DNA from 2 places in the Brevibacillus sp. FSL L8-0520 genome. Region 2 is predicted to be linked to the other one. Evidence: riboswitches for the same ligand, from Rfam matches in the RefSeq annotation. Region 2 holds a riboswitch; the other holds the start of a gene.
The links. A riboswitch is a leader RNA that binds a small molecule or an ion and turns the genes downstream of it on or off. The one in region 2 is predicted to bind glycine.

Region 1 (5,416 bases), 510 kb from region 2:
CCCCGCTCGAGGAGCAGGACGTTGACACCCGCCTTTGCCAGCGTATACGCGCAGGACGTACCGGCCGGCCCCGCTCCCACGACAATGACATCAAATTTTTCCGCCATACTGTACCTCCTTGCCAGCCGTCACCTGGAACGCGTCGATCAGCATCGGAACGATCTCGAATGCATCCCCGGCAATGCCGTAATGACAGGATTGGAAAATGGGTGCCTGCGGGTCTTTGTTGATGGCAATGATCAGGCCGGAGTTCTGCATGCCGACCAGATGCTGGATCGCTCCGGAAATGCCAATGGCAACATACAGCTTGGGCGTGACTGTCACCCCGGTTTGGCCTACCTGGTGGGCGTGGTCGATCCATCCCGCCTCGACGGCATCCCGGCTCGCCCCTACAGTGCCTCCGATCGCCTCGGCCAGGCGATGGATGAGCTGAAAGCCTTCCTTGCTGCCGAGCCCCTTGCCCCCTGCGACGATAATGTCAGCCTCGTCCAGGCGGATTTTTGTCTGCGTTTCCCGGACGATCTTCAGCACCTTGGTCCGAATGTCTTCCTCCCGCAACGGGATGGATTCCTCGATGAGCTCTCCTTTGCGGCTGGTGTCGATCGGGAGCGCTTTCATGACCTTCGGCCGCACCGTGGCCATTTGCGGCCGGTGCTTTTTGCAGAGAATCGTGGCCATGATGTTGCCGCCGAATGCGGGCCGGCTCGCTTCCAAAAGCCCTGTCGCCTCATCCACATCGAGCATCGTCGTATCCGCAGTCAGCCCTGTCTCCAGATCGGTGGCAACCGCGCTGGCGAGGTCCTTGCCCGTCGAGGTCGCACCGTACAGGATCGTTTCCGGCTTGTGCTTTTCTACGCAAGCAATGACTGCACGCATGTACGATTCGGTCCGGTAATCCCGGAAAACGGGATCATCGTAGAGATAGACCGTATCGGCACCGTAGTGAAACGCGGTCGCGGCCAACTGCCGAACTCCCTCTCCAATCAGTATGCCGGCCAGGGGTACTCCCCGCTTGTCTGCCAGCTTTCGCCCCGCTCCCAAAAGCTCCAGGGAGACAGGCACGATTTTCCCGTCCTGGTGTTCGAGGAATACCCACACGCCTTTGTACTCGTCCAGATTCATGCCCGTGCCTCCTTCCCTGCAAAGAGCTCTTGTTTCTGCTGCAAAATTTCCATCAATCGCTCAACCTGCTGCTGTGCCGATCCCTCCAGCATTTCGCCGCCTTTTGGCTTTTCCGGAGGCCAGACCTTGGCCACAATCGTCGGGGAGCCTTTGAGACCCAGCAGTGTCCTGTCGACGTCCTCCAGATCGCTGACCGCCCAGATTACGGGCTGGTAGCGTGCGGCGCGAAGCATGTTGGGCAGCGGCGAATAGGGTACCTCGTTGATTTCCTTTTCCACCGAAAACAGGCAGGGCAAAGCGGACTGAATCACTTCATAGCCGTCCTCCAGCTTGCGGTGGACGATGGCATAGCCTTGCTGCTTGTTTACCTCGACCACCTTTTTCACGCTGGTCAAAGGCGGGATGTCGAGCCGTCTGGCAATGCCCGGTCCTACCTGGCCCGTATCCCCGTCGATCGTCATCTTTCCGCAGATGATCAGGTCGATCGGCTTTTCCTTGGCGATTTTTTCGAGGGCTTTCGTCAGCGCATAGCTGGTGGCCAGCGTATCTGCCCCGGCAAAGGCCCGGTCGGTAATCATGTACCCCTCATCCGCACCGATCTCGATGCATTTCCGGATCGCTTTGACAGCGGGCGGAGGCCCCATGGTCAGGACGGAAACTGTTCCCCCGTACCTTTTTTTCAAGCGGACAGCTTCCTCCACGGCATGCGCATCGTACGGATTCAAAATGGCAGGCGCGCTGGAACGGTCCATCGTATTTGTCTTCGGGTTCATCTTGATGATCTTCGTGTCCGGCACCTGTTTGATACAGGCGACGATATGCAGCATGAAAAACTCCCCCCTTGCAGCCCGGCGGGGCATCGTTTCGATGGCAGCTCTTGCACAGGTTGTCTCTTTTTGACACGACGCTTCGGGCGGCATGTTCATCATTGATATAACGTATTGCTCAGCGCTGTCGAATAGACCAAGAACTGCCAGAAGCGGGGGATCGATCAATTTTTTTCAATCCATTGACAAGCTCGCTTCGCTCCTTATAATTGATTTATAAATCACATATCGTTCGGATGAACCATTCAGGAGAAGACAGATGTCTACCGACGGGGCAAGGGAACCTTCCCGAAACTCTCAGGTCTAGGAAACTAGTAAAACTGCATGGGGACGAGCCTCTGGAGAGACTCCCTCTTTTTTCGAAAAGAGGATTGGGCACCGAAGGAGCAAATTCGCCGCGGCGAATAATCTCTCAGGTAAAAGGACAGAGTGGACGCTTGGACTTATACAAAAACGGTTAGTAATTTGTCGATAAAAAGCTTTGCTGTCAGTTCTCTCGAAGATATTCGTTCTTCGTATGACGAAGTTTTTTATGTGTTGCAGAAGGTTGAACATTTTACATGTTGCTAAACTTTTCTGCGCCCATCAACAAATGCGGTTTGCCGCCGGTTTTTTGTATTCTTATTTACGTAATTTTGTACGTCCTGCGACCGTCTCCAGAGAACATTTCATTTTCGGGTGAAATGTTTTTTCTTTTTCTCTTCAAAAACAGCAAGGGGGAAACCGAGATGGACATGCTTATGCAATGGTTGGAAATGGTGAATGGATTTGTGTGGGGACTGCCTACGCTGATACTGCTCGTCGGCACTGGGGTAATGCTGACGATCCGCCTTCGAGGGCTGCAGTTCAGAAAGCTGTGGTATGCGCTGCGCCTCGCTTTTGGGAAGCAGCAGGAGCAAACAGCGGCTGGGGACATCAACCACTTTCAGGCGCTGATGACCGCGCTTGCGGCAACGATCGGGATGGGAAATATCGCCGGGGTGGCCACGGCTGTCGCGGTCGGCGGACCGGGTGCTCTGTTCTGGATGTGGATCACAGCTCTGTTCGGGATGGCGACGAAATACGCCGAAGCGATTCTCGCTGTCAAGTACCGCATCCGGCAGGCTGACGGCACATTTTCCGGCGGACCGATGTACTATTTGGAGAAAGGGCTGAAGCAAAAATGGCTCGCTGTTTTGTTCGCCCTGTTTGGAACAATGGCTTCCTTCGGGATCGGAAACATGGTCCAGTCCCACTCCGTCGCTGAAGCGGTACAGTTGAACTTCTCGATCCCTCCGGTCGCAACGGGGATTGTGCTCGCTGCCTTTACCGCCTTTGTCATCCTCGGCGGCGTGAAAAAGATCGGACAGGTCACCGGCGTCATGGTGCCGTTTATGGCCCTTTTCTATATCGTTGCCGGAATCATTGTCGTGCTCTTTCATGCGGGTCAAGTACCGCAGGCATTGGCAGACATTGTACACGGAGCGTTTAACGGCACATCGGCTGCAGGCGGCTTTTTGGGAGCGACCGTAGCCATGGCGATCCAAAAAGGGGTTGCCCGGGGGGTTTTCTCCAACGAGGCTGGTTTGGGCAGCGCACCGATCGCAGCCGCGGCGGCAAAAACAGACGAACCGGCCAAGCAGGCGCTCGTTTCCATGACAGGGACGTTTATTGATACGATTCTCGTCTGTACGATCACAGGGCTTGCTTTGGTCACTACGGGAGCCTGGTCCACCGGTATGTCTGGCGTGGAAGCGACTACGTACGCCTTCCAAAGCGTCTTCGGTCAAGCCGGCAGCTACGTGCTGGCCGTTGCGATCATCCTGTTTGCCTACTCCACCATCCTCGGGTGGGCGTATTACGGCGAGAAATGCTTTGAATATTTGTTCGGCAAAGGCTCTGCCAAATACTACCGATTCGTCTGGGTAGTCATGGTCGCTGTCGGAGCAACGATGAAGCTCGATCTGGTCTGGACGCTCTCCGACATCATGAACGGCTTGATGGCAGTGCCCAACCTGATCGGCCTGATCGGACTCTCCGGTGTGGTCGTTGCCGAGACGAAGCGCTTTTTGAATGGGCCTCTGGAGTCGAAGCTGTCACAGTAAATATGCTCGCACCCCAAAATTTTCCCCCTCATAATGAGGGGGTCAGGTTGCAGACAAACTCCCTCGCTGAACGAACAGCAGAGGGAGTTTGTTTAATAATTTGATGAAAATACCGAAGGTGTTTTGATCGTTCACCTTTTGGCGACCTGATTTCCATAGCCAGGTCGCCATTTTTTTCAAGTTCATGGCAGCGAAAACAAGCATCGCCTGCATCGTGACCTTCTCCAGTCCTCGTAAGGTCGTCCAACGCATGCCATGCTTTTCCTTCATATCAGCGAATACACGTTCAATCGTTTCTTTCCGTTTGCTATAGATTTGTTTGTTTTCCTCGGTATGCCGGAGGTGGTCTACCTCTTCGAGGTAATCAGCCCAGATGTGGCGACTCACTCTCTTTGTGTAGTCTTTACTTTCCGTGCATTGTTTCAAGAACGGACAACTTCGGCAAACTTGAGAATTTGATCGATAGATACGGTACCCATCCTTGTTTGTTGTCTCATATGTTAAGATTTGCTCGTTCGGGCAGATGTAGCAGTCGAAATATTCATCATACACATATTCGTGCTTTTTAAAAAAACCTTCTTTGGTGCGTGGTCTTGTGTAGGGCATAACGGGGCGAATCTGGTCATCAAGGAGTGTTTTACTGATGTAAGGCGTCTTGTATCCCGAGTCCACTGCCACAGCTTGAGGCTGTGCAAACGTCTTTCGCACTTGATTCAAAACATCCTCAAAAACCTGACTGTCATGCACATTGCCTGGCGTTACCTTGGCACCAAGCACAAATCCATTTCGATCACATGCTGTATGAAAACTATAAGCAAATACACGTTCCTTTTCCCCTTTTACAAACAATCCGCAATCCGGGTCAGTTGTGCTGACTTTCACCTCCTTCTTCGAAGTTTCTGTCTTTTTTTCAAGGGGCTTCTTTCCATGTGCAATACGATCCTGATTGATTTCTTCGTCCAGCAGCTCTTGATATTTCTTCGCTTGTTCTTCAACGATTTCTTTCACGTATTTATGCTTATTCGCACTGGCTTTTACATGCGTAGCATCAATGAAAAGCACATCAGGCTTCACGAATCCATGATGAACCGCCTCCTCCAATATTCGAAGGAAGATCGACTCGAAGAGTTGAGTATCCCGAAAACGGCGAACATAGTTCTTGCCTAGGGTCGTGAAATGGGGAATGGGCTGACTGAAATCATAGCCAATAAACCACCGATAGGCAACATTGGTTTCGATCTCTTTAATCGTTTGTCGCATGGAACGAATTCCAAAAATATATTGGATGAAAGCAATTTTAACTAAGACTACAGGGTCAACACTGGGTCTGCCATTGTCATGACAGTAGAGGCTTTCCACCAAGTCATAGATGAACGAAAAGTC
Region 2 (5,416 bases):
GCTGCCAATGCTTGCTTGGCGTAATGAGCTTTCTGCAGGTTGAGCATGGCGATTTCCTGTACGCCCTGCTTTCCGTACGCGCTCATCGCGATAGAGGCCGCGAGAGCCAGGAGAGCCTGGTTGGAACAGATGTTGGATGTCGCTTTTTCGCGGCGAATGTGCTGCTCGCGCGCTTGCAGGGTCAAAACGAATCCGCGCTTGCCGTTTTCGTCTTTCGTCTGTCCGACGATCCGGCCGGGCATTTTGCGCATCAGCTTGGAGGTGGTGGCCAAATACCCACAGTGCGGTCCACCGAATGAAGCGAAAATTCCGAATGGCTGCATATCGCCAACAACGATGTCTGCGCCCAAACGTCCCGGCGCTTCCAGCACGCCGAGCGAGAGCGGATTGGAGGAAACGATCAGAAGCGCTCCTTTTCCATGTGCAATCGGCTCAATGGAGGACAGGTCTTCTACTTGACCGAAAAAGTTCGGGTATTGAACGATGACAGCTGCCGTCTGGTCGTCAACAAGCGCGTCCAGTGCTGCCGTGTCGGTTCCATTGTCCTTCAGGTCTGCTTCCACGACCTCTACGCCTTGGCCGTACGCGTATGTTTTCAGCACGCTCCGCGCTTCCGGATGGACGGAACGGGAAACCACGACCTTGCTCTTGTTCGTGTGGCCTGCCGCCATCATTGCTGCCTCTGCCAAAGAAGTAGCGCCGTCGTACATCGAGGAGTTGGCCACTTCCATGCCCGTCATTTCACATACCATCGTCTGAAACTCAAAAATAGCCTGCAGCTCCCCTTGGCTGATTTCCGGCTGATACGGGGTGTATGCGGTAAAAAATTCGCCCCGCAGCAGCATGTGGTTGACGACACTCGGGATATGATGCTGGTACACACCCGCTCCCAGGAAGTTTGCATGCGTACTGAAGTTGGCGTTTTTATTAGCAAGACCGGAAAAATATTTGACCAGCTCCGGTTCGGACAGAGCCTCGGGAATTTGCAGGGAACCTTTGAAACGAACTTCTTCCGGAATATCCGCGAACAGCTCTTCCACCCGGGAAATGCCCAGGGTGTCCAACATCTCGCGTTTATCCTGATCGGTTTGAGGCAGGTAACGGTATTTCACGAACGTTGTCCTCCTTGTTTATCGGATCTTGGATTGGTTGGTTTACTTTTTGGGACGTTTGTAGAACGGTGTGGCTGCCACGACAGCCTTCAGCCGCTTGCCGCGAATTTCTACTTCCAGTTCGGTGCCTACAGCTGCATACTCGGATTTGATCAGCGCGAGTCCCACATTCTTTTTCAACGTCGGAGACTGAGTGCCCGTCGTAACCTCGCCGATCTGCTCTTCCCCGACAAAAACAGGGTAATGCGTACGCGGGATGCCGCGGTCGATCATTTCAATCCCAACGAGCTTGCGGGGAGCGCCGTTTTCCTTTTGCGCCTTGAGGGCTTCCTGTCCGATGAACGGCACTTCTTTGTCTACCTTTACTGCAAAGCCGATACCCGCTTCGATCGGCGAGATGTCTTTGCCGAGCTCTTGACCGTAGAGCGGCAGCTTCGCTTCAAAACGAAGCGTGTCCCTGGCGCCGAGGCCGCATGGTACCAGCCCTTCCGGCTTGCCGACCTCGAGGAGGCGGTCCCATAGCTGAATCGCTTTGTCGCTGTCCAGGTAGATCTCAAATCCGTCTTCTCCGGTATAGCCGGTGCGCGAAACGAGAGTCGCAATGCCGTCGATCACGACATTCCGCTTGAAACGGAAAACACCGATTTCCGTCAGGTTCGTGTCGGTCAGCTTTTGCAGGATCGATTCGGCAAGCGGCCCCTGGATCGCCAGCTGTGCTGTTTGCGGTGAGATATTCTCGATCTGTACACCCTCGCTCAGATGCTGCTGCATCCATGCGTAGTCCTTGTCGATATTTCCCGCGTTAATCACCAAGAGGTAGTGATCGTCGGCGTATTTGTAGACAAGAAGGTCGTCCACCGTGCCCCCGTCCGGATAGCAGAACACGCTGTATTGCGCTTGCCCTGCTTCCAGCTTGGAAAGATCGTTGGTTGTAAGGCGTTGCAGGTAGAGATAGGCTCCCTCCCCTTTTACCTCAACCTCTCCCATATGAGAGACGTCAAACAAGCCTGCTTTCGTCCGCACTGCTTCATGCTCCTGCGTGATACTGGAAAATTGCACGGGCAAATCCCATCCGCCGAAATCAATCGTTTTGGCCCCGTATTTTTCATAGACAGGGAACAGCGGCGTGCGTTTCAGTGTCGTCATTTCGGGCACCTCCTGTTTTTTTCATGCAAAAAAGGACAGAACAAGAGAAATGAATACGCCAAATAAGGCGCCCATTTCTCCTCCTCTGTCCTTGGTACCTGAGAGTTGCCTCGCTTGATGCGAGCCGTTCCTTTGGCATCGCTTGCAAGTTTCCCCTTTGGTGGCTCCCGAAGAAGCTCTCTCCAGAGATGCGTCCAGTAGAGGTACTTTTGCCTGAGAGATTCACCATACCCGGCTTGCTCCTTCGGCGCTGCCTTACAAGCAGTCTCTCCCTGCTACTTTCATTCGCGGTGGATACTGGGTGATACATAAATGTTCCAAATACATTCCATACTAGTTGAATGAACTCCTTCTTTATCCTACCACGTGAGCGCATTCTTGAAAATATGCAAATTGCGAATTAACTTGGAAAATCACTAACAAATTTTTTGATCAAAAAGAATAACGTTCACCTTTGATTTACGATATAGCATTTTCATGACAAAACCCCAAAGCGGAGGTAGTCATATGCCGAACGTTCCCGTTTCCTTCGATACCGATTGGATGGATTTGCTAAATGAACGAATGAAGCAGGACGGCCCCTGGGACAAATGGGAGCTGTTCCAGCTTACTTTGGAAGCCGAAGAGGCGATGGCTATCCGCGAGTTTGACCAGCTTCAGTGCTTGCAATACCTGCCTACGCTCCAACCGTTTCCCCATCAGCTGCAGACGGCGGAGCGCGTTTTGAACGAAATGCGCGGCAGGGCCATTCTCGCTGACGAGGTGGGCCTGGGCAAAACAATCGAAGCCGGGCTGATCATGAAAGAGTACATGATCCGCGGGCTGGCGAAAAAAATACTTATCCTCGTGCCGGCATCGCTCGTAATCCAGTGGACGAAAGAATTGAATCAAAAATTCGGCATACCCGCTGTCGCCCAAAAGAAGGAGTATATGTGGCGGCAATACGACGTCGTGGTTGCCTCGATCGATACAGCCAAACGCGATCCCCACCGCCGTCACGTCCTGGACATCGATTACGACATGCTGATCATTGACGAAGCCCATAAGCTGAAAAACAAAAAAACGCGCAACTACCAGTTCGTCAAGGAGATTCGCAAAAAATACTGCCTGCTGCTGACCGCTACTCCGATCCAGAACGAGATGGATGAGCTCTACAATCTGATCAACCTCTTAAAGCCCGGCCATCTCGGACACACGTCCAGCTTCTCCACAACCTATGTGGAAGGCAAGCGGCAGGCAAAAAACAATGAGCAGCTCAAGACCGAACTGGACAAAGTGATGATCCGGAACAGACGCAGCGACGGAGGCGTGCATTTCACCAGCAGACGCGTCCAGTCCATTCCGATCGAGCTTTCCCCCGAGGAAGCCGCGTTGTATCAGGGCGTAACGCGCTTCGTCAAAGAACAGTATCACACCGGATCGGGCGGCTATAACTCGCTTGCGTTGATCACGCTGCAGCGCGAGGTTTGCTCCAGCCGGGAAGCCGCCTTTCTCACGCTCTACAACATGCATCAACGGGCAGCAGAAGACTCCCCTGTCCGCGCGGAAATCATGGAGCTCGTCGAGATGATCAAGAAAATCGAGTCACATTCCAAAGCTGCCAAGGCAGTCGAGCTCATTCAGCAAATCAACGACAAGGTCATCATCTTTACCGAGTACCGGGCCACGCAAAACTACTTGCAAAAATACTTGCACGATCACGGCATCACCTCTGTTCCGTTTCGCGGAGGATTCAAACGGAGCAAAAAGGACTGGATGACCGAGCTGTTTCAAAATCGCGCACAGGTATTGATCGCCACGGAAGCCGGCGGCGAGGGGATCAACCTGCAGTTCTGCAATCAGGTCATCAATTATGACATGCCCTGGAATCCGATGCGGGTCGAGCAGCGGATCGGCCGGGTCCATCGCTTGGGCCAGCAGCGGGACGTACACATCTACAATTTGTCTACAGTAGGCACCATCGAAGAGCATATCCTCCAGCTCCTCTATGAAAAAATCGACCTGTTTGAAATGGTGATCGGCGAGCTCGATGACATCGTCGAACGGCTGAACCTCAAGCAATCCCTGGAGGAAAATCTGATCAGCATCATCATGGACTCTTCGTCGGAGAAAGAGATGGCTCTCAAGCTGGACAACATGGGCCAAGCCATCCGTGCCATGCGGTTGGCCAGGAAAACCAAGGAGCCGCTGCCGGAAACAGCCGAACAGTAAGCTCATCTTGCAACCTGCAGTCTCGGGAGGGATAGAACGATGAACCAGCAGCGAGTCCGCAAGTATGTGGAGCAGTACTTGTCCGCCTTTTCTTCACACATCATGGAGACACATCCAGATTTTCTGACTGTCAAACTGCCGGTCGAGGTAGACAAGGATATCGGAAACCGCCCTTTCTACTGGAGCTGGGTCGAAAAGATGAACCTGCCCTACCAGCCGCTGGTGCTGACTTTTTGCTTCGATCCAGACCGCATGCCGGACGACAGGCGGGCGGAGCATTTGCATTTGGGCGCAGCTCGTCTGCAGCAGATTTTTCAGTCGACGCGCAAACACGGCAGCTTTGTCTGCATGTACGAAACGCTGCCGCAAACCCGCGCTCAAGCCTCTTCCCGCCAATCGGTGCCGCTGGTCCCCTGGCTTGGGGTGAATTGGAAGGTCTCATTTATTTGCGACAAAAAGCGTGATCTCATCCTGCATTTCGGGGTGAATTTACACCAGCCGCACATCGTACGGGACTTTTATCCGTTCCTGCTGCAGCGTCAACTTGCCCCCTCCATCCCGGATTATCACTATACGCTTGACCGCCGCATTACGATCAGCCAGGCGTTTGCGATGATGGAAGCAGAGATCCGCCGCATTCTGGCTCAGGAAGACCAGACATGGGCGGCAGCAGCGAAACAGCGACTGGAAGAAGAGCTGCAAATCCTGGAGGCGTATTACCGGGAGCTGGAGGAGAGGCAACGCCGAACGGCTGATGATGGGAATGAGGCTGCCAACGAAGCTGATAAGGGCGGGGACGAGCTGCAAGACGGGCACTCCGGGAAATCAACAGGTTCAGCAAGCAGCGCAGCAGACAATGTTGAGAGTGCTGCAGCCGAGCCAAATGGCTCCCTGAACCTTCTCCTGGAACAGGAAACCGAACGCCAAACGACTGCGATTCAAGCGGT

Region 1: linked by a shared signal. The riboswitch ahead of NSQ24_RS08825 (sodium:alanine symporter family protein) and the one ahead of gcvT (glycine cleavage system aminomethyltransferase GcvT) in region 2 are both predicted to bind glycine.

The regions. Positions count from the first base shown of each region.
Region 1 covers NZ_CP150171.1:1,762,396-1,767,811, reverse strand. The annotation lists gene NSQ24_RS08840 (FAD-dependent oxidoreductase) at 1-107, opposite strand, end outside; gene NSQ24_RS08835 (electron transfer flavoprotein subunit alpha/FixB family protein) at 91-1,122, opposite strand; gene NSQ24_RS08830 (electron transfer flavoprotein subunit beta/FixA family protein) at 1,119-1,949, opposite strand; glycine riboswitch at 2,278-2,387, shown strand; gene NSQ24_RS08825 (sodium:alanine symporter family protein) at 2,678-4,033, shown strand; gene NSQ24_RS08820 (IS1182 family transposase) at 4,076-5,416, opposite strand, start outside.
Region 2 covers NZ_CP150171.1:2,277,338-2,282,753, reverse strand. The annotation lists gene gcvPA (aminomethyl-transferring glycine dehydrogenase subunit GcvPA) at 1-1,112, opposite strand, end outside; gene gcvT (glycine cleavage system aminomethyltransferase GcvT) at 1,155-2,258, opposite strand; glycine riboswitch at 2,450-2,543, opposite strand; gene NSQ24_RS11340 (SNF2-related protein) at 2,766-4,469, shown strand; gene NSQ24_RS11335 (YqhG family protein) at 4,509-5,416, shown strand, end outside.